Regions from separate parts of the Acidovorax sp. FHTAMBA genome, predicted to be linked through region 2. Evidence: riboswitches for the same ligand, from Rfam matches in the RefSeq annotation. Region 2 holds a riboswitch; the other holds the start of a gene.
What was found. Region 2 has a riboswitch for cobalamin ahead of AAFF19_RS10140 (TonB-dependent receptor). Riboswitches for the same ligand answer to the same signal wherever they lie in the genome.
Positions count from the first base shown of each region.

Region 1: another riboswitch for cobalamin. It lies ahead of AAFF19_RS21220 (energy-coupling factor ABC transporter permease); the one in region 2 lies ahead of AAFF19_RS10140 (TonB-dependent receptor).

Region 1 is NZ_CP152407.1:4,547,542-4,557,841, forward strand. Features, by position in the region: gene AAFF19_RS21210 (AzlC family ABC transporter permease) at 1-20, opposite strand, end outside; gene AAFF19_RS21215 (LysR substrate-binding domain-containing protein) at 109-972, shown strand; cobalamin riboswitch at 1,146-1,387, shown strand; gene AAFF19_RS21220 (energy-coupling factor ABC transporter permease) at 1,617-2,294, shown strand; gene cobM (precorrin-4 C(11)-methyltransferase) at 2,308-3,090, shown strand; gene AAFF19_RS21230 (sirohydrochlorin chelatase) at 3,087-3,977, shown strand; gene AAFF19_RS21235 (precorrin-8X methylmutase) at 3,974-4,654, shown strand; gene AAFF19_RS21240 (cobalt-precorrin-5B (C(1))-methyltransferase) at 4,655-5,854, shown strand; gene AAFF19_RS21245 (bifunctional cobalt-precorrin-7 (C(5))-methyltransferase/cobalt-precorrin-6B (C(15))-methyltransferase) at 5,851-7,206, shown strand; gene cobI (precorrin-2 C(20)-methyltransferase) at 7,199-8,017, shown strand; gene AAFF19_RS21255 (cobalamin biosynthesis central domain-containing protein) at 8,014-8,793, shown strand; gene bluB (5,6-dimethylbenzimidazole synthase) at 8,790-9,914, shown strand; gene cobJ (precorrin-3B C(17)-methyltransferase) at 9,958-10,300, shown strand, end outside.
Region 2 is NZ_CP152407.1:2,151,832-2,162,131, reverse strand. Features, by position in the region: gene AAFF19_RS10175 (DUF3375 domain-containing protein) at 1-951, opposite strand, end outside; gene cobO (cob(I)yrinic acid a,c-diamide adenosyltransferase) at 1,127-1,696, opposite strand; gene AAFF19_RS10165 (ABC transporter ATP-binding protein) at 1,718-2,524, opposite strand; gene AAFF19_RS10160 (iron ABC transporter permease) at 2,524-3,606, opposite strand; gene AAFF19_RS10155 (helical backbone metal receptor) at 3,606-4,535, opposite strand; gene AAFF19_RS10150 (bifunctional adenosylcobinamide kinase/adenosylcobinamide-phosphate guanylyltransferase) at 4,535-5,122, opposite strand; gene AAFF19_RS10145 (cobyrinate a,c-diamide synthase) at 5,119-6,498, opposite strand; gene AAFF19_RS10140 (TonB-dependent receptor) at 6,495-8,378, opposite strand; cobalamin riboswitch at 8,460-8,699, opposite strand; gene AAFF19_RS10135 (hypothetical protein) at 8,735-8,962, shown strand; gene AAFF19_RS10130 (cell division protein ZapA) at 8,959-9,309, shown strand; gene AAFF19_RS10125 (sulfite exporter TauE/SafE family protein) at 9,649-10,300, shown strand, end outside.

The DNA.
Region 1 (10,300 bases), 2.4 Mb from region 2:
AAGTTGTCGTGCGTGGTCATGTACGTGACTGTGCGGTGTTTTTGGCTCTCCGAAAAGCGCAAAATTCACATCGTTTCCATTCGATAAACGCATAGATGGAGCATTGACATGACCCCGCAGGACTTTCAACTCGACTGGCTCAAGTGTTTTGTGGCCGTGGTGGACACGGGCTCGCTCTCCAGCGCCGCGGGCGATGTGCACCGCTCACAGTCAGCCGTTAGCATGCAGCTCAAGAAGCTGGAAGACGCGGTGGGCCGACGCCTGCTGGAGCGCGGGCCGCGCAAGCTGGCGCTCACGCCCGACGGCCAGACCCTACTGGGCTACGCGCGGCGCATGTTGGATCTGCAGGCTGAGGCCCAGGCCGCGCTGCACGGCGAGGAACTGACTGGGCGGGTGCGCCTGGGTGTGCCAGACGACTACGCGGCGAAGTACCTCACACCGGTGCTCAAGCGCTTTGCGCCCAAGCACAGCGGCGTCGAGATCGAACTGCACTGCGAGCAGTCGCCCGCGCTGATTCCGCGTGTGGCACGTGGCGAACTGGACTTGGCCCTGGTCTCGCGCGATCACGCGCGCCGTGGGACCCTTCTGTTCCACGAGCCGATGGTGTGGGTGGGTTCGCCGCAGTTCGAGCTGTGGCGGCGCGACCCGCTGCCGATCGCGGTGTACGAAGAGGCCAGCCTCGCGCGGCGCGGCGCCATCCAGTCGCTGGCGCAGCAGGGGCGGCGCTACAAGGTGGTCTACAACAGCTCCAGCTTGGCCGGCCAGATCGCGGCGGTTGACAGCGGCCTGGCCGTGGCCGTGCTAACGCAGTGCAGCGCACCGCCGCACCTGATGGTGCTGGGCGCGGACCAGGGCCTGGGGCCGCTGATCCCAATGGAGGTGGCCGTCTACCGCAGCCGCGAGTCACGCGGCAACAAGGCGGTGGATGGGCTGTATGCGCTGTTGGTGAAGACCTTGCGTTTGGCTGGATGAAGAAATGGAGCGCACTTTGTAAGTCGGCTTTCTATCGACTGCGTAGCATGGCAGAGTCGACATGGCGGTCTGCTCCCAGCCTATACGAGCCTCTCGCCTGTGCTCCATGCTCCGATGCACGAGCTCTAGGATTGCAACGTTGCCGCTCAAACGCTCCGAGCAATTTTTGGGGGTATAGAATAAAAGCTGTTGGTGCTCGCGATGCTGTTCAGGCATCGCAGTTCAACGGGAAGCAGGAGGGCGAGTCCCACACGGACGAACCTAACCTGCGCTGCCCCCGCAACGGTAAGCAGACGGGTGGTCCAAGGCATTGCCAAGGCCCCCATTTCTCAAAGTTTCGCCACTGGGTCACACCGGGAAGGCTTTGAGAAACGTTCTGTCAGCCCGGATACCGGCCAACAAGGAGGCTGCGCCCCAAGCGCAGCCGCATTACCCAAACACCGTCGGGGAAGGCGGTGAGGGGTCTTCGCCGGTGTTCTCATGTCGTCCCTTCGCATTGCTTTGCGAGTCTGTGCCAGCGCCTGCGCGTGCGCTCGCCGGGGGCTGTCCGTTCGCCGACGGAACCTGTCCTCACCTCTCCCTTGGGTCTTTGCCGACTTTTTAACCGCGTTGTGTCCAACGCATCCAACCCAAGGAGTCACTTCATGCACATCGAACCAGGTCTGGTGGACGGGGCCAAGCTCGCCCTGAGCTACACCACGGCGGCCGCCTGCATCGGCTACACGGCCAAGCTGTCCGCGGACGCGATCAGAAAGGACGGCGCAGCGGCCCTGCTGTTACGGGCCGCGCTGGCCACGGCGCTGGTGTTCTGCTTTTTCGAGGTGCTGCCGCACCACCCGGTGGGCGTGTCCGAGGTGCACCTGATCCTGGGCACCACGCTGATGCTGCTGTTCGGCGCGGCACCCGCGGCCATCGGGCTGGCGGGTGGGTTGCTGATCCAGGGCCTGTTCTTTGCACCCTTCGACCTGCCGCAGTACGGTATGAACGTGACCACGCTGCTGGTGCCGCTGTTCGCCACCGCGGCGCTGGCTCGCCGCGTGATTCCCGACCAGATGGCCTATGTGGATCTGCGCTACGGCCAGGCCCTGAAGCTGTCGCTGGCCTACCAGGGCGGCATCGTGCTGTGGGTGGGTTTCTGGGCGCTCTACGGGCGTGGCCTGGGCGCCGAGAACCTGGTGAGCATCGGCAGCTTCGGCGCCGCCTACATGAGCGTGGTGCTGGCCGAGCCGCTGATCGATCTGGCCGTGCTCGCACTGGCCAAGACGCTGCGTGGCCTGCAGGGCAGCGCGGTGGTGGATCGCCGTCTGCACCAGGCCGCCTGACCGGGGGCACACCATGGGCCTCGGAACGGTCTGGTTTGTGGGGGCGGGTCCGGGCGACCCGGACCTGGTCACGGTCAAGGGGCGCGACCTGATCGCGCGCGCCGGGGCCATCCTGTTCGCCGGTTCGCTGGTGAACGAGGCGGCCACCCGCTGGGCACCGCCGGGTTGCCTGATCGCGGACAGCAAGGACATGACGCTGGAGCAGATGTCGGCCTGGCTGATCGCAAACGCGGCGCGCTGCGACACCGTGGTGCGCCTGCAAACCGGCGACCCGGCCCTCTACGGCACGCTCATCGAACTGGTGCAGCCGCTGGACGCCGCGGGCGTGCCGGTGGCGGTGGTGCCGGGCGTGTCTTCGGCCATGGCCTCGGCGGCGGCGGCGGTCGAGAGTTTCACCTTGCCCGAGGTCACGCAGACCACCATCTTCACGCGGGTGGAAGGCCGCACGCCCATGCCCGACGGCGAGGACCTCGCCGCGCTGGCGGCGCACCGCACGACCTTGTGCATCTTTCTGTCCATCACGCTGCTGCACAAGGTGGAAGCCGGCCTGCGCGCCGCCGGCTGGTCCGACGACGCGCCGGTGCTCGTGGTGCACAAGGCCAGCTGGCCCGGCGAAGAGCGCATCGTGCGCGGCACGCTGGCCACCATCAAACAACAGTGCCGCGACGCTGGCATCGTCAGCCAGGCCATGGTGATCGCCAGCCCCACGCTGGGCGCGCGCCACTGGCCCGAGCTGACCCGGTCCCGGCTCTACGACCCGGGCTTCACACACCGCTTCAGGAAAGCCACGACATGAATCACACCACGATCCTGCTGGTGGGCCACGGCTCGCGCGAGGACACCGGCAACCAGGAAATCCGCGTCTTCGTCGACCAGTGGCGCGCGCGCCAGCCGGCCTGGCGCATCGAGGTCTGCTTCATCGAATTTGCCGCGCCCTCGCTGCACGATGGCCTGCTGGCCGCGGCGCGGTCGTCGCGCCGCGTGCTGGTGCTGCCACTGATCCTGAATGCCGCCGGTCACGCCAAGATGGAGATTCCCGAGGCCATCGAGCACGCCCGCGAGCACGCACCCGGCGTCGAGTTCCTCTACGGCCCGCACCTGAGCGCCTGCGACCCCATCCTCGCCATCCTCAAGCGCCGCCTGCGCCAGGCCATGGCCACGCTGGACATGCCCGACCCCACCACCACCGGCGTGGTGCTGCTGGGCCGGGGCTCGTCCGACCGTGGCGCCAACGGCGACATGGCCAAGATGGCGCGCTGGCTTCAGGAAGAAAGCGACCACGAGCTGGTGGACCTGGCCTTCACCGGCATCACCTTTCCGCGGCTGGAGCGCGTGGTGCAGCGGCAGGTGCTGATCGGCCTGCGCCAAGTGGTGGTGCTGCCCTACTACCTCTACACCGGCACGCTGATGCAGCGCATCCACCGCCAGGTGGACCACCTGCGGGCGCAGTACCCGCAGATCCGCTTTGCCTGCGGCACGCACTTCGGGTTCGAGAAAGAAATCTTCGAACTGGTGGAGCAGCGCGTGCACGACCTGCTGGCCGGTGTGCCCGACAGCAAGCTGCCCTGCGACGGCTGCAGCTACCGCGAGCTCGCACACGACATGGGCCATGGGCACTCCCACGAGCACACGCACGCCCCGGTGCACGTGCACAGCCATGCGCACGAGGGTGCTGCCGCATGAGCACGGTCAACACCGTCACCGAGCAGCTCACCGCCGCCGGCCAGGCCATCGAGCACGACAGCTTCGCCATCATCGACGCCGAGGCCGGGCGGCACGCCTACTCGGCCGAGCAGTGGCCGATCGTGCGCCGCATGATCCACGCCAACGCCGACTTCGAGTTCAACGGCCTGACCGACTTCCACCCCGGCGCGGTGCGTGCGGGCGTGGCCGCGATGCTGCGCGGAGGCACCCCCGTGGTGGCCGATGTGGAGATGATCTGTTCGGGCCTGTCGCGGCCGCGCCTGGCGCACTTCGGCATGTCCACGCACCAGTTCATCAGCGACGCCGACGTGATTGCGCAGGCGCAGGCGCAGAACACCACCCGCGCCGTGCAGGCCATGCGCAAGGCACACCGCCTGGGCCTGCTGCAGGGCGCCGTCGTCGGCATCGGCAACGCGCCCACCGCGCTGATCGAACTCGTGCGGCTGATCATGGAGGACGGCGTGCGCCCGGCCCTGGTGGTGGGCATGCCGGTGGGTTTCGTGTCGGCCGCAGAGTCGAAAGACCTGATGGCGCAGATCGCCGACGTGCCCTGGATCGTCATCCGCGGCCGCAAGGGCGGCTCCACCCTGGTGGTCGCCGCCCTGCACGCGCTGCTGGCGCTGGCCGAGGCACAGCAACGCGCCGAGGGCGCCTGAATGGAAAGCACCACCCCGCGCGGTACACGAACCGGCTTCACCACCGGCGCCTGCGCGGCCGCGGCCGCCCGGGCCGCGGCGCAGGGGCTGGAAACCGGGCAGGTGCCCGACGCCATGGAGAGCCTGCTGCCCAACGGCCAGCGGGTGCGTTTTGACGTGCACGACAGGCGCTGCGATGCGCACAGCGCCCACGCCATGGTGGTGAAGTTCGCGGGCGACGACCCGGACTGCACCGACGGCGCGCACCTCACGGTGGACCTGCGCCTGCTGCCCGGCAAGGCAGGTGAGATCGCGTTCGTGGCCGGCGACGGCGTGGGCACGGTGACGCTGCCTGGCCTCGGGCTGGCGGTGGGCGGTCCGGCCATCAATCCGGTGCCGCGCCAGAACATCGCCGACAACCTGCGCGAGGCCGCGCCGAGGCTACTCACACAGCACGGGCTGGAGGTCACCGTGAGCGTGCCCGGCGGCCAGGAGATGGCGAAGAAGACCACCAACGCGCGGCTGGGCATCCTGGGCGGCATCAGCATCCTGGGCACCACCGGCATCGTCAAACCCTATTCCACCGCCGCCTGGCGGGCCAGCGTGGTGCAGGGCATCCAGGTGGCGGCCACGCTGGACCACGGTGTGGTGGCGCTGACCACCGGCGGCCGCACCGAGACATTTGCCATGCAGACGCTGCGTGCGGAACGCCCTGGCCTGCCCGCCGCCTGCTTCGTGCAGATGGGCGACTTCCTGCGCTACGCGTTGGATGAGGTGGTGGCCCAGGGCCTGCCCGAGGTGGTGCTGGGCGTGATGGTGGGCAAGCTGACCAAGATCGCCCAGGGCGAGACCATCACCCACGCCAACCGCAACGTGGTGGACACCGACCTGGTCGCCGAGATCGCCCGGCAGATCGGCGCCACGGACGAAGACTGCGCCGCCATCGCCGCCGCCGAGACCGCGCGCTTCGGCGCCGAGCTGATGGTCGAACGCGGCCTGGGCCCGGCCTTTCACCAGGCGCTCGCACAGCGCGCCATCGACACACTCACCGCGCCCGAGCGCTACGGCCACGCGTTTGCGCTGCGCGTGCTGGTGTGCGACTTCAGCGGCAAGCTGGTGGCCGACGTGCGCTCGGCCCCCGTCGAGGCGCGCCCCCGCCCCGCCACCGCCGGCCGCACCGGCATCGGCCACACCCACCACTTCGACTTCGACACCGAATGAACGACCTGCCCTCCCACGATCCCAACCGCTGCCGCGTCATCGGCGTGCTCGACGACGGCGTGGCCAGCCTCGGCGCCACCGCGCTGGCCCACCTGCGCACGGCCGACGTGGTGATTGGCGGCGCGCGCACGCTGGCGCTGTTCCGCCACGCACTCAAGCCCGGCACCCTCACCCACGACCTGACAGGACAATTGAAGGCCGTGCCCGGCTGGGTGCGCGCCGCACGCGAGGCCCACCAGTCCTGCGTGGTGCTGGCCACCGGCGACCCGCTGTGCCACGGCATCGCACCCTACCTTGCCCAGCACCTGTGCCTGGACGCGCTGGAGATCCTGCCCAACCTCTCGACCCTGCAACTGGCCTGTGCCCGCGTGGGCCTGGCCTGGCAGGACGCACGCATCGTCTCCGTGCACGCCGCCGACGCAGGCGAGTGGCAGCGCGGTGCCCCACCCTCGCACGGCCTGTACGCGCTGGCCCAGGCCCTGCGCGCCGAGCAGCGCCTGCTGCTGCTGACCAGCCCGGCCAACTGCCCCGACCGCATCGCCCGCCTGCTGCTGGCCGAAGGTCTGGGCAGCGACTTCCACATGGCCGTGGCTGAAGACCTGCTGCAGCCCGACGAACAGGTGCATGCGCAGCTCAGTCCCACCGAGGCGGCCAGCATGCGCTTTGCCGAGCTGAACGTGGTGCTGCTGTGGCGCACCCGGCCGCGACCGCAACCGGTGCGCTTCGGCCTGGCCGACAGCGCCTTCGAGCAGCGCCAGCCCGAGAAAGGCCTGATCACCAAGCAGGAGGTGCGCGCCGTCAGCCTGGCGCGGCTGCAGCTGCACGCCGACAGCGTGGTCTGGGACATCGGCGCCGGCAGCGGTTCGGTGGGCCTGGAGGCCGCCCGCCTGTGCCCGCAGGGCCATGTGTTCGCCATCGAGAAGAACGAGGCCGACCACGCCATCGCCCGGCGCAACCATGCAGCTTTCGGCGTCAGCAACTACACGCTGCAGCACGGCAAGGCGCCCGAGGGCCTGGAGGACTGGCCCGACCCCGACGCAGTGTTCATCGGTGGCTCGGGCGGCGAGCTGGCCGGACTGATCGAGCAGGTGTTGCGGCGCCTGCGGCCCGGCGGCCGGCTGGTGATGAACTTCGTGACACTGGAGAACCTGGCCACCGCCACCCAGGCCCTGCAGCAGCTGAACGCCGACTGGGACGTGCTGCAGCTGCAGGCGGCGCGCAGCCGCCCCATCCTGCACATGCACCGCATGGCGGCCGAGAACCCGGTGTGGCTGGTGTGCGCCGGCGTGGGCCCCATGGGCCACGGCGAACACGGGCCGGTGGTGGCGGCCGAGGAGACGGCGCATGGCTGACGTCACGCCTTCAACCACCCCGCGCATGGGCACCCTGCACGGCATCTCGCTGGGCCCGGGCGACCCCGGCCTGATCACCCGCGCGGCCTGGGCCGCGCTGGAGTGCCGCGACGCCATCTGGGTCTACCCGGTGCGCAGTGGCAAGACGCCCAGCTATGCGCTGGACATCGTGATGCGCGCCGGGCTGCCGTTGCCCGAAACGCACACGCCGCTGCTGTTTCCCATGACCCACGACGGCGAGAAGCTGGCGCGCGCCTGGCTGAAGGCCGCGCAGACCGTGCTGCCCTGGCTGCAGGCCGGGCGCGAGGTGCTGTTCCTGGTCGAGGGCGATGCCTCCACCTACGCCACCTTCGGCCACCTCGCGCGCACCCTGCGCGGGCTGGACGAGCGGGTGCCGGTGCGCATCATCGCAGGAGTCAATTCGTTCACCGCGGCCTGTGCGGATGTGGGCGAACCGTTCGCCGAGCAGGACGACACAGTGGCCATCGTGCCGGCGGCCTACGGCGTTGGCGCGGTCGACCGGCTGCTGCCCGACTTCGACACCCTGGTGCTGATGAAGATCAAGCCGCTGATCGAGGACCTGCTGGACTGGCTGGAGGCGCGCGACCTGCTGGCCGGCGCGCATTTCGTGGAGCGTGTGGGCGCGCTGGACGAGCGCCGGCTGTCCGGCCCCGAACTGCTCACGCTGCGCGGCAGCAAGGTCAGCTACCTCTCGCTGCTGATCGTGAAGAACCCTCATCGCGTGCGCGGCGAGCGCATCAAGGGCTGCCTGAAAAAGAGCGGCCCACCGCCACTGGAGACCACCCCATGAACCCGGACATCACCGCCCCTCCCCGCGTCTGCCTGGTCGCCATCACGAAACACGGCTCTGCCCAGGCGGCCACGCTGGCGCGGCAGCTGCCTCAGGCGTCGCTCTGTGTCGCGGCCAAGTTTGCAGAAGCCACAAGGGGCCTGTCCAACCCGGTGCAGGCGTACGAAGGCGCGTTCAAGGACCAGATCGGGTCGCTCTTCCAGGCCTTCGACCAGATCGTGTTCTTCGTCTCACTGGGTGCGGTGGTGCGGCTGATCGCACCCCACCTGAAGAGCAAGGACGAGGACCCCGGCGTGCTGGTGGTGGATGACGCCGGCCAGTTCGTCATTCCCGTGCTCTCGGGCCACGTGGGCGGCGCCAACGCCATGGCCGAGACCGTGGCCGCGCTGCTGGGCGCCACGGCGGTGCTCACCACCGCGTCGGACGTGGGCAAGACCATCCCGGTCGACATCCTGGGCCGTGAGCTGGGCTGGCAGGTTGAGGCGCCCAAACTCAACATCACCCGCGTCTCGGCCGCGGTGGTCAACGAGGAACCGGTGGCCGTGGTGCAGGAGGCCGGCAGCCCGCACTGGTGGACCCGCCCCACCCCGCTGCCGCCGAACATCCACCGCCACACGCGCCTGGAGGATGTGGATCTGGCCCGCTACCGCGCGGTGCTGTGGATCACCCACCGCCCGGTGGACGACACGCTCTGGCAGACGCTGCACGAGCGGCTGGTGGTGTACCGCCCGCCGCTGCCGGCCGGCAACGACGCCACCACCGAGGCCGCGGCATGAAGGTGGCCCTGGGCATCGGCTGCGACCGCGGCACGCCCCTGGCTACGCTGGCGCGAGCGGTCGACGAAGCCCTGGCCGTGGCCGGCCTTCAGCGCGGACAGGTGACCGGCGTGGGCAGCATCACGCTCAAGGCCGACGAACCCGCGCTGCTGGCGCTGGCCGCGCAGGCCGGCTGGCCGCTGCACTTCTACCCCGCCACCCAGCTGGCCGAGGTGGTGGTGCCCCACCCGTCCGAAACCGTGCGCCGCCACACCGGCACCCCTTCGGTCTCCGAAGCCGCGGCGCTGCTGGCCGCGGGCACCACCGAGGCCTCCGCCCTGTGCGTCGAGAAGCACCGGCTGCGCGGCGGCGACGGGCGCAACGCCACGGTGTCGGTGGCGCGGGTGATGCCGCGCACAGCCATCCCGCCCTGTGTCGCCAACCCCGATCCGGCGCGCCGTTTCACAGCCAGCGAACGCGAAGCCGTGCAGGCGCTGATGCAGGTGCGGCGCGACATGCGCCACTTCACTGCCGGTGCGCAGGTCGCCGAAGACGTGCGGGCCCGCCTGCAATCGGCGCTGCTCGCCGCGCCGTCCGTGGGCCTGATGCAGCCGCTGCGGGTGTTGCGCATCACCGACCCTGTATTGCGCGACCGGCTGGCCGCTGCCGTGGACCAGGAGCGCATGCGCACCGCGCAGGCCCTGGGCCCCCGTGCGGCTGAGTTCCTGGCACTGAGGGTGGAAGGGGTGCGCGAGTGCGCCGAACTGTGGGCGCTGGTGCTGGCGCCAGACGACGGCACGCTGTTCGGTCGCCGCACGCTGGCGAGCGAAATGGCGTGGTGCTCGGCGGGCGCCGCCGTGCAAAACCTCTGGCTGGCCGCGCGCGCCGAACACCTGGGTCTCGGATGGGTGTCGCTGTTCGAACCCGGCGACCTGCACACGCTGCTGGCGCTGCCCGCGGGCGCCGTGCCGCTGGGCCTGTTGTGCATCGGTCCGGTGGATCGCTTCTACGAAACACCCCTGCTCATCCAGCAACAGTGGCGCCAGGCGCGTCCGGTGCCGGCCCTGTTCACCGAGAACAACTGGGCCCCGTCCTGGAACACCGACACCAGCGCCACCACCGAACAACCGCTGCACAGCTGACCGCGGCCTTGCCATTGAACCCCCGCCCGTCCCAAGGAACGACATGACCACAGACACCCCCGTCACTGCCCCGCGCAACGCGGGCACCACCGGCCGCATCAGCCTGGTGGGCATCGGCCCCGGCCATACCGACCACATGACCGCCCGCGCGCGCGCCGCCATCGCCGAGGCCGACGTGGTGGTTGGCTACGTCACCTACATCAAGCTGGTGGCCGACCTGCTGGACGGCAAGGAAGTCGTGCGCAAGGGCATGACCGAAGAGCTGGACCGCGCCGTGCACGCGCTGGCCGCGGCCCGCGCCGGCAAGAAGGTGGCGCTGATCTCGTCGGGCGACGCCGGCGTCTATGGCATGGCCGGCCCGACCTACGAGGTGCTGTTCCAGGCCG
Region 2 (10,300 bases):
CCGGCGCAATTGCTGTGACAACTGCGCCACCGTGCGCTGGGCATGCTCACCCGCCTCCAGCCAGTCGTAGTGCACGCGGCGCAGCCGTGCATCGGGGGCCAGTTGCGCCACCGGGTCGAGGGCCAGCACGTGGTCGAGCAGCGCGCTCAGTTGCTCTTGCCGCGCCTGCGACATGAGGAATTCCCAGAACGCCCGAAAGCTCTTACCCTGGTCGGATTCGGCAATGGCGTCGCGCTCGCCCAATATTTCGCGCAGCAGCGCACCCCGGCCCTGCGTGGGGCCGCCGTCCCACAGCGCGATGCGTTCGCGCACCTTGCGGTCGAGCTGACGAAAGTTGTGCTCCACCTCCCGAAAGTCGGCCAGCAACTCACGCGCCAAGCTGGTGAACTGCTGGAACCGGTCTTTGAGCGCGGTGTCGTCCAGCAGCGGCATGTGTCCGCCCAGCACCTGGGCGATTTCCGCGTCGATGGCATCGCGGCGCTTGTGCAGTTCAGCGATGCGGGTCTCGGGGTTGGTGTCGGTGCCTTCGCTCATTTGCTGCAGCAGCGCAAACAGCGTGAGCAGGCGCGATTCGGTGCCCACAAAGCTGCGCTCTGTCAGGCTGGCCAGCCAGGTCAAGGCCCGCTCGGTGGCGGGGGTGAGGTCGAACTGCGGCTCGTCCGTGCCCGGGGGGTAGAACTTGCGCAGCCAGCCCTTGTCGTGCGCGGCCCAGTCGTTCAGATAGTCCAGCGCCGACCGGGGGAAGGCCTGCTCGCCCAGGCGTTCACGCAGATCGTAAAGCGTGTCGTTCAGCGCCTCCACCAGGTTGGCCTGCGCCATGGAGCGCACATTCGGCGCAATGAAAACGCGGTGCAGAAAACTGGCCACCAACGGCGCATGCTCGGCCACCAGCAGCCGCCAGGCGGGGTGCTGGCGGCGCATTTGGTGCAGCGTGGTGTAGTCCAGATCCATGCGAAGTTTGAAGAAAGGTCGGGGGCTTTGCACGAGCGGCGCCCAGGCTTCGACAGGCTCACCCGACCGGTAGTGGGTGTCGACAATGCGCCAGGTCGATACCGGGCGTGTTCGCCGCACCTTCACAAAGCGGGCAACACAGTCAGGCCGCATTGTCGGCCATGCGCGCGCCCCTTTAGTCCTCAATACCGCGCTGCGCGGGAATGCCCGCCTTGAACGCGTGCTTGACCATCTGCATTTCGGTCACGGTGTCGGCCAGTTCGATGATCTCGGGCGGGCAGCGGCGGCCGGTGAGGCACACATGCACGTCCTTGGGCCGCTCGCGCAGGGTCTGCAGCACGCCGTCCAGCGGCAGCCAGCCGTAAATCAGCGGGTAGGTGATCTCGTCGAGCACCACCAGAAAGTGCTCGCCCGACAGGATGGCGGCGCGCGCCTTCTCCCAGCCGTCGCGCGCGAGCAGGGCAGAGTGCTCCAGGTCTTTGCTTTTCCAGCTGAAGCCGTCGCCCAGCCCCTCGATGGGCAGGCCAATCTGCTCGAACATGCGGTGCTCGCCAAAGCGTGCGGTGGGCACCTTCATGAACTGGAAAATCTTCACGGCCTTGCCCCGGCCGTGCGCGCGCAGCGCCAGGCCAAAGGCGGCCGTGCTTTTGCCCTTGCCGTCGCCGGTGTTGACGATGATGAGGCCACGGCGTTCGCCTTCGGCCTTCTCGTAGCGTTTTTCGGTGGGGGCGGCTTCAATCTGCATAGCTTGTCTTTCAGTCAGGGATCAGTGCTCCGCCGGAGTACGGCGGGTCAGCAAACGGGGCAAGGCCAGCCACTGGCCCTCCACCGGGTGGATGGCAATGCGGTCGTCAAACACCTGCTCGAGCGCGCGGTGGGTGTGGGTGTCCTGGGTGGAGCCATGGTGGCGCAGGCGGCCGGCTGCAACGATAGCCACATCATCCGCCTGCAACGCGAACGAGACTTCGTGCAGCACGCTGACCACCGTCTTGCCCTGGGCCACCAGGTCGCGCACCAGCAGCAGCCAGTCGGACTGGTGGGGCGGGTCGAGGTTGGCCAGTGGCTCGTCCATCAACAGCACCTGCGCCTGCACGGCCAGCGCGCGGGCCAGCAGCACGCGCTGGCGCTCGCCGCCCGAGAGCTGCGAGAGTGCGCGGTGGCGCCAGTCCCAGGCCTGGGTGGCGCGCAGGGCCAGCTCCACGGCGGCGTGGTCGGCCTCGCTGGGGGGCGCCAGCCAGGGCTGGTGCGGCAGGCGGCCCAGCATGGCCACGTCGTACACCAGCAGGTCATCCGCCGCCACCTCGTTCTGGCCCAGCCACGACAGCGCCCGCGCCCGGTCGCTGCGGTGCCAGGCGGCCAGCGGCCGGCCCAGCAACTGCACGCTGCCCGTGCAAGGCAGCAGGCCCGCCAGCGCCCGCAGCAGCGTGGACTTGCCCGCGCCGTTGGGGCCGACGATGCTGGTCCACCGGCCCGCCGCCAGGTGCAGCGTGATGCCGTGCAATATGGGGTTTTTACCGATGCTGGCGCTTACCCCGCTTGCGCTGACAGCTATGTTTTCAGGAGCATTGCGCATTACAGCACGCCTCCTGGCCCGGTGCGCCGGTGCATCAGCCACAGCAGGTAGCCACCGCCCAGCACCGCCGTGAGCACACCCACAGGCAGCTCTTGCGGCGCGATGAGCCCACGCGCCAGCAGGTCTGCGCCGGCCAGCAGCACACCCCCCATCAGGCTGGCCAGCCCCATCAGGCGGCCGTGCGGCACCTTGACCACGGCGCGCACCAGGTGGGGCGCTGCCAGGCCCACAAAAGCAATCAACCCGGTCTGCGCCACGGCCGTGCCGGTGGCCAGGGCCAGCACCGCCACCAGCGCGGCGCGCAGCGGCGCCAGCGGTAGCCCCAGGCTGTGCGCAGTGGATTCGCCCAGCGCCAGGCCATCGAGCACCCGCGACAGCGCCCAGGCGGCCACCACACACAGCAGCCACACCCCGGCCATCAGCAGGCACGAGGTCCAGCCCACAAAGCCGGTAGAGCCCAGCAGGAACGCCTGCATGGCCTGCAATGAATCGGGCGACAGCAGCAGGATGAGCGAGGTGAACGCGCCCAGCACCACGCCCACAATGACCCCCGCCAGCAGCAGCCGCAGTGTGTGCTGCACGCCGCGCGCCAGCGCCAGCGTGAGCAGCACCGCCAGCACCGCCCCGGCAAACGCCGCGCCGGTCAGGCCCAGGCGCACCAGCCAGTGGCCCGAGAACACCATGGCCACGGCCGCACCCTTGGCGCTGCCCACCATGCCCGCGCCGCCGCCCATCAGCGCCAGCGCTGCAGCCACGCCCAGTGACGCGCCCGAGGCACTGCCCAGCAGGTACGGGTCCGCCAGCGGGTTGCGGAACAGGCCTTGCGCCACGGCCCCAGCCAGCCCCAGCAGCGCACCGGCGCACCACGCGCCCAGCGTGCGCGGCAGCCGGATCTCCCACACGATCTGCCAGGCCATGTCCCGTGCGGCATTGCCAGCAGAGTCAGTGCTTTGATCCCACAGCGCGGGCCACAGGTTCTCCAGCCCCACGCTGCCCACGCCGGTGCCCAGCGGCACCAGCAGCGCGCTGGCCAGCAGCAGCAGGCCCGCCAGCCAGCGACCGCGCTGCACCACCGATCCCATCATGGGCGCACCGCCGCAGGCGCCTGCGCCTTGGCACCGGGCGCGGCCTTGCTGGCCAGGCAGCGGGCCATGATGCGCGCGCCCTCGGCCATGCGCGGGCCGGGCCGCACCAGCACGTCAGCCTCTTCGGGCGGGAACACGCACAGCCGCTGCTCGCGCAGCGCCCGCAGGCTGCTCCAGCCCGGCCGCTCGTTCAGACCCTCCACACTGCGCGCGCCCACCATGATCAGGTCGGGGTCGGCACGCACCACAAACTCGGGATTGAGCTTGGGAAACGGCCCGAGCGACGCGGGCAGGATGTTGCGCGCACCCAGCCGGGTCAGCGTCTCGCCAATGAACGAGGAGGCTCCGGCCCCATACGGCCCACGGTTGACCTCAAAGTACACGCGCATGCCCCGGGCCGCGGGCGGCACGGCTTGCGCGGCGGCCTCCACGGCCGCGTCGATGTGGCGCCACACGCGCTGGGCATCGGGCACGGCCAGCACCTGGCCCAGCTTGCCCATCACGCGCTGCACATCGGCGTGGGTCTTGGGCTCCAGCGCCACCACGACGATGCCCAGCGACTCCAGCCGGGCCGAGGCGCGGGACGATGTGGCCAGCAGCACCACATCCGGCCGCAGCGCCACGATGGCCTCGATGTTCGGGTCCAGCCCACCACCCACCTGCGGCAGGCGGGTGACGGACTCGGGCCAGTTGGAATAGCGGTCTACCCCCACCAGACGGTGGCACTGGTCCAGCGCGCAGATCGTTTCGGTAAGCGAAGGCAGCAGGCTCACGATGCGCTGGGGCGGGCGCGGCAGCGTCACCGCGCGGCCCCGGTCGTCGGTGACCTGCACCGGCTGGGCCCTTGCCAGCCCGGCCATGAGCAGGCCCAGCACGATGAGAATGGCGATCACCCAGAGGATGCGGCGCACGGGGGTGGGTTTCATCACCGGGGTTCTTTCAAGGTAAGAGGCAGGCCTGCGGCCATGAGCGTAACGCGGGGGCACACCTGCGCCACCTGCTGGTTGAGTATGCCCAGCGCATCCACAAAGGCGCGCACCTCACGCCCCATCGGGATGACCCCCAGGCCAATTTCGTTGCCCACCAGAACAACGGGGCCGGGGGATTTCCGAATTGCTCCTAAAAACATAGCTGATTGCGCTTTCCAGTCAAGCGCTAGCGCCTGTTTTTGTTCAATACTCATGGATTCCACACCCACGGGCATGGTCCAGTGGGTGAGCCAGAGCGTGAGGCAGTCCATCACCACCAGCGTCTGCGGCGTGCTGAAGCGCACGAGGGCTGCCGCCACGTCGCGCGGCTCTTCCACCGTCTCCAGCCCGGGCACGCGCTCGGCGCGGTCACGCTGGTGGCGGGCGATGCGCTCGCGCATCTCGTCGTCCCAGGCCTGCCCGGTGGCGATCAGCACGGCGCGGTGGTCGGCAGACTGGGCCAGCCAGTCGCGCGCCAGCAGTTCGGCGCGGCGGGACTTGCCGCTTTTCTGGCCGCCCAGGATGAGTTCGGTGGTGATCGTCATACGGAAGCGCCTCCCAGCAGATGCGCCACCGCCTCGGGGCTGGATGGGAACCAGGCGTGGAAATAGCTGCCGTGGATGCTGCCCTGCCGGTACAGCGCCTCGCCCGCATCGGGCGCAACCGCCTCGTTCGGGCGCGCCGTGCGGGCCACCACGGGGGCGCTGCTGTCGCTGGTCGAATAGTGAAACGTATGGCCGCGCAGCGTGTGCCCTGCCACCGTCAGGTGCTGCGGGCCGAGGGCCGCCAGTCGCTTTTGCATGGTCACGCGGCCGGGCAGCAGGCCCCACAGCGGAGCCGTGCTGCCATCGGCCAGCGTGATGGAATCGAACAGCGCCATCATGCCGCCGCACTCGGCCCACAGGGGTTTGCCTGCGGCCACATGGGCACGCAGGCTGGCTTGCATCCCGGTGTTGGCCGCGATCTGCGCGGCGTGCAGCTCGGGGTAGCCGCCAGGCAGCCAGACTGCATCGCAATCGGGCAGACCCGCATCGTGCAGCGGCGAGAAGCACACCACGCGCGCGCCCATCTGTTCCAGGCATTGCACGTTGGCGGCGTAGGTGAAGCAGAACGCCACGTCACGCCCCACCGCCACCGTACGGCCTGCGAGCAATGCAGGCACGGCAACCTGGGATGCAGGCGCCGGAAAGTCCACGGCCCAGCGCTGTAGGTCCTCCAGCGTCATTTGGCCTAGGGGTGTAGCGGCCAGGGCATCGGCCGCAGCGTCCAGCCGCTGCAGGCTGTCGTCCAGCTCGTGCGCAGCCACCAGGCCCAGGTGGCGCTCGGGCAGCAGCGCCGCACCGGCCTTGGCGGCTAAAGGCGCATTGCCTGTCTGCACCCGCATCAGCGCGCCCATCCAGTCGTCGGCATCTTGCAAGCCGTCACGCAACATGTCGGCGTGGCGAGCACTGCCTACGCGGTTGGCCAACACACCCGCCCAGGGCAGGCCCGGCCGGTAGTGGCGCAGGCCATAGGCCAGCGCGCCAAAGGTGCCGGCCATGGCCGAGGCATCGACCACCGCCAGCACCGGCACGCCAAAGTGCCGGGCCAGGTCGGCCGCGCTGGGGTTGCCATCAAACAGGCCCATCACACCCTCGATGAGGATCAGGTCCGACTCGCGTGCAGCATCGTGCAGGCGCTGCGCGCAGTCGGCCTCGCCGTTCATCCACAAATCGAGCTGGTGCACCGGCGCACCGCTGGCGAGCTGATGCCAGTGCGGGTCCAGAAAATCCGGCCCGCACTTGAACACCCGCACCCGTCGCCCCTGGCGCGCATGCAGGCGCGCCAGGGCGGCGGTGACGGTGGTCTTGCCCTGCCCTGAGGCCGGGGCTGCAATCAGCAGCGCCGGGCAGCGGGCGGAAGCGGTTGACGCCAGGGTCACTGCGGCGCCCACTTGACGCCCAAATAAACCGTGCGGCCTGCGGTAGCGTAGGTGCGGGCCAGCTGGTAGTCCTTGTCGGCCAGGTTGTCGACGCGGGCCAGCAGCGTGGTGTCGCGTGCGATGCGGGTACTGGCGTACAGGTTTACGAGCGCATAACCCCCCAGCACGTTGGTGTTGGCCACGGTGTCAAATCGGCGGCCCGAAGCCTGCACCTCGGCACCCACCGTCCAGCCCGCCAGGCGGGTGTCGGCGCCAAAGGTGGCGTGCTGCCTGGCGCGGCGTGCCAGCTGCTTGCCCGTGGCAAGGTCGCGCGGGCGCTGCAGGTCGATGGAGCCATGCAACTGCACGTCGCCCACGCGGTGCGAACCCGCAAACGTCACGCCCCTGTATTCGGCGCGGGCGGTGTTGGCGTAGCAGCCAAAGTCCGACAGGCAGCTGCCAGGGCCCGAGAACGAAATCAGGTTGGTCACCCGGTTGCGAAACAGCGTGGCCGAGAAGGTGCTGTTGCCCTGGGCATAGCGCAGCGCCACTTCGGCATTGCGGCTGCTTTCGGGGCGCAGCGTGGCCACACCGTATTCGCTGAAGCGGTGGTACAGCGTGGGCGCACGGAAGGCCGTGCCCACCGACGCGGTGGCGCGCCACTGCGGGGTGATGGCATAGCCGTAGGCCACGCTGCCGGTGCTCTTGCCACCGAATTCGCTGTCGGAATCATGGCGCAGGTTGAGCTGCACCGTGTGGCCTGCAGCGTTGTAGCCGTAGCCCAGCGCCAGCGCGTCTTGCGAGCGCTTGGCGTCAATGGGCGTGTTTTCCAGGCGGTCTTCCCGGCGCTCCAGCGCGGCCGTGACGAGGTGCGCGCCCTGGCGCCATTCGTTCTGGAAGAAGTAGCCACGCAAGCGCGTGTCGCTCAGATACGGCGAAGGGCGGGTTTCGTATTCGTCGCGCGAGTCGGTGATCGAAAGTCGCGTTTTGTAGGCGCTGTTCCACTGGGCCGTCCAGTTGAGGCCCAGCGCGTGCAGGGTGTGCAGGTTGCGGTCGTCCTTGCCCAGGCCGCTGTCGTAGCCGCTGTTGGTGTCATTCAGCATGAGGGTGCCTTCGAGGCGATGCACTGCGTTCACCTGCAGGCCTACCCGCGCGTGGCCCGCTGTGGAGCGGTAGCCGTCGCGGTCCGGGTTCTGCCCGGCGACAGGGCGCGCGTTGAAGCCCTTGCTGTCTTCACGCGCCAACCCCAGGGCGTAGTCCAGCGTGCCGCTGGCACCGCTGATCCCCGCCTCTAGCCTGGTGGTGTTGTGGCTGCCCACACCCACGCCCACGTACGGCGCCGTGCCGTTTTCGCCGCGCTTGGTGAAGATCTGCACCACACCACCCAGGGCATCCGAACCATAAACGGCACCCGCCGGGCCACGCAGCACTTCAATGCGGTCGATGAGGCCCAGGGGAATGCTCTCCCAGGGTGCGCCGCCGGTGGATTGGGAGTCGATGCGTACCCCATCGATGTACACCGCGGTGAAGCGCGACTCTGCGCCACGCAAGAAGACGCCGGTAGTGCTGCCCGGGCCGCCATTGCGCGAGAACTCGACACCGGGCAGGCGGGCCAGCAGGTCGGCCAGGCCGGTGGCACCACTGCTTTCAATGGTTTCGCGGTCCACGATGGAGATGTCGGCCACCAGGTCGGACAGTGGCTGCGGCGTGCGCGTGGCGGCCACCACGGTTTCAGACAACGAGGGCGCGCGCAGGTTCTGCGCCAGCAGCTCACCGGAGGCCGGGGCAGTCTGGGCCAAGGCGGTGCAGGCGCTGCCCGCAACAAGGGACAGCATGGCCAGGCGCGGTGCGGACAGGCGCAACGACGCCACAGGGCGCGCACGAAGGGTACGGATTTTCATGGGAATCAAGATCAACAAACAACCCGGGCCGGCCTCCCGCCAGCGTATGGGTGATACAGCCGCGCAGCGCCAAAAAAGAGCGCACGCAGCCACCGTGTTGGCCGGTATCCGGGCTGGCGGAACACCCCCCCAATGCCTTCCCAGGCGCTTGTTCAAGGCGCCCAGTGGCTTATGGATGGAGAGAGAATCGGGTGATTCGTCCGCTGACCGTTGCGGGGGCAGCGCAGGCTGGGCGGGTACCGGTGGTACGGCGCCTCCCTGCTTCCCGTTGAACTGCGGCGTGTGAACCACACCGCGAGCACCAACGGGCGAATTTTACGACCGATTTTTACGCCAACCCTACAATCGGGCGCTGTATGGCCACACCATCCACCATCGATCAGATCGCCGAGCGCGTCGAACGCCTGCTGTTGCGCCATGCCGAGCTGCAACGCACCAATGCACTGCTTGCAGATCAGGTCGCAGCCCTGACGCAGGAACGGGACTCGCTCAAGTCGCGGCTCAGCGCCGCCCGCGCCCGCGTTGATGCCCTGCTGGAGCGCCTGCCCGCCGCGACCCCCGCCGTCACGAAAGAAATCGAATGAAGCAAATCGAGGTGCAGATCCTCCAGCAAAGCTACCTGCTGACCTGCCCCGAGGGCCACGAGAGCCGTCTCCTCGACGCCGTTGAGCGCGTGGATACCGCGATGACGCGCATCCGTGACGCTGGCAAGGTCCGCGCCCGTGAACGCATTGCAGTGCTGGCAGCGTTGAACCTGGCCTTTGAAATCGCCGATCGTGAGGCCGCCGACCTGGCAGCCAGCGCCATCAGCGCGACGCCAGCGCCGGCTGGACACCAGGCAGCGCTCCTGCCTGACGAGGAACACGAGGATCTGCAGAGGCTGGTTCAGCGTCTGGACCAGGCACTCGGGGATGACGGACGCCTGATTTAGCCCGCCCATATTCACGCCGGATGGGGCGGGCTTTACATGCCCCACGGCTGGAATGCAGGTTGCCAGCGCCTACAATGGGAGTGTCTGCGAAGCCGTCGGGCCTTATATTTCCTTGAACCAATGCTCAACGAGCTCGGGCTTGGTACATTGCCCGGTGAGCGTGATCATCTCGCGTCAGATGAACCCAACGCTTGGCTGCCCTCGCCCACCTGAACCCCCGGTTCAGGATGAGGGTCCGGTGGCATTCGCAGACACCCATTTTCAGATGCCTGTCCAGTGCGCACCCTGCGCCCCATCCAGTGCACTCCCGCGTTCTCCCCTTCCTTTCTTTCTGACCCCATGCTGGATCCCCTCCTGATCGTTGAACTCGGCGTGCTGGGCCTTGCCACAGGTTTTCTGGCAGGTCTGCTGGGCATTGGCGGCGGCATGCTGCTTGTGCCGTTCCTGACCTACATCCTCGGCGCGCAACAAGTGGCGCCCGATCTGGCCGTGAAGATGGCCATCGCCACTTCCATGGCGACGATCATGTTCACATCCATCTCCAGCGTGCGCGCCCACCACAAGCGCGGAGCGGTGCGCTGGGACATCGTCAAGCGCCTGGCACCAGGCATCGTGCTGGGGGGCTTCATTGCCAGCCTGGGCGTGTTTTCGCTGCTCAAAGGCTCGTTTCTGGCGATCTTCTTCGCACTGTTCGTGAGCTTCTCGGCGACGCAGATGTTCCTGGATAAAAAACCGGCGCCCGCGCGACAGATGCCTGGCGGAGCCGGACAGGTTGCTGCAGGTGGCGTCATCGGATTCCTGTCGGGACTGGTGGGTGCGGGCGGTGGTTTTGTGAGTGTGCCTTTCATGACCTGGTGCAACGTTGCCATCCACAACGCCGTGGCCACCAGTGCAGCGCTAGGTTTCCCGATCGCGCTGGCCAATGTGGTGGGCTACGTGATCGGCGGCCAGAACGTGACCGGTCTTCCCGCCGCCTCGGTCGGCTATATCT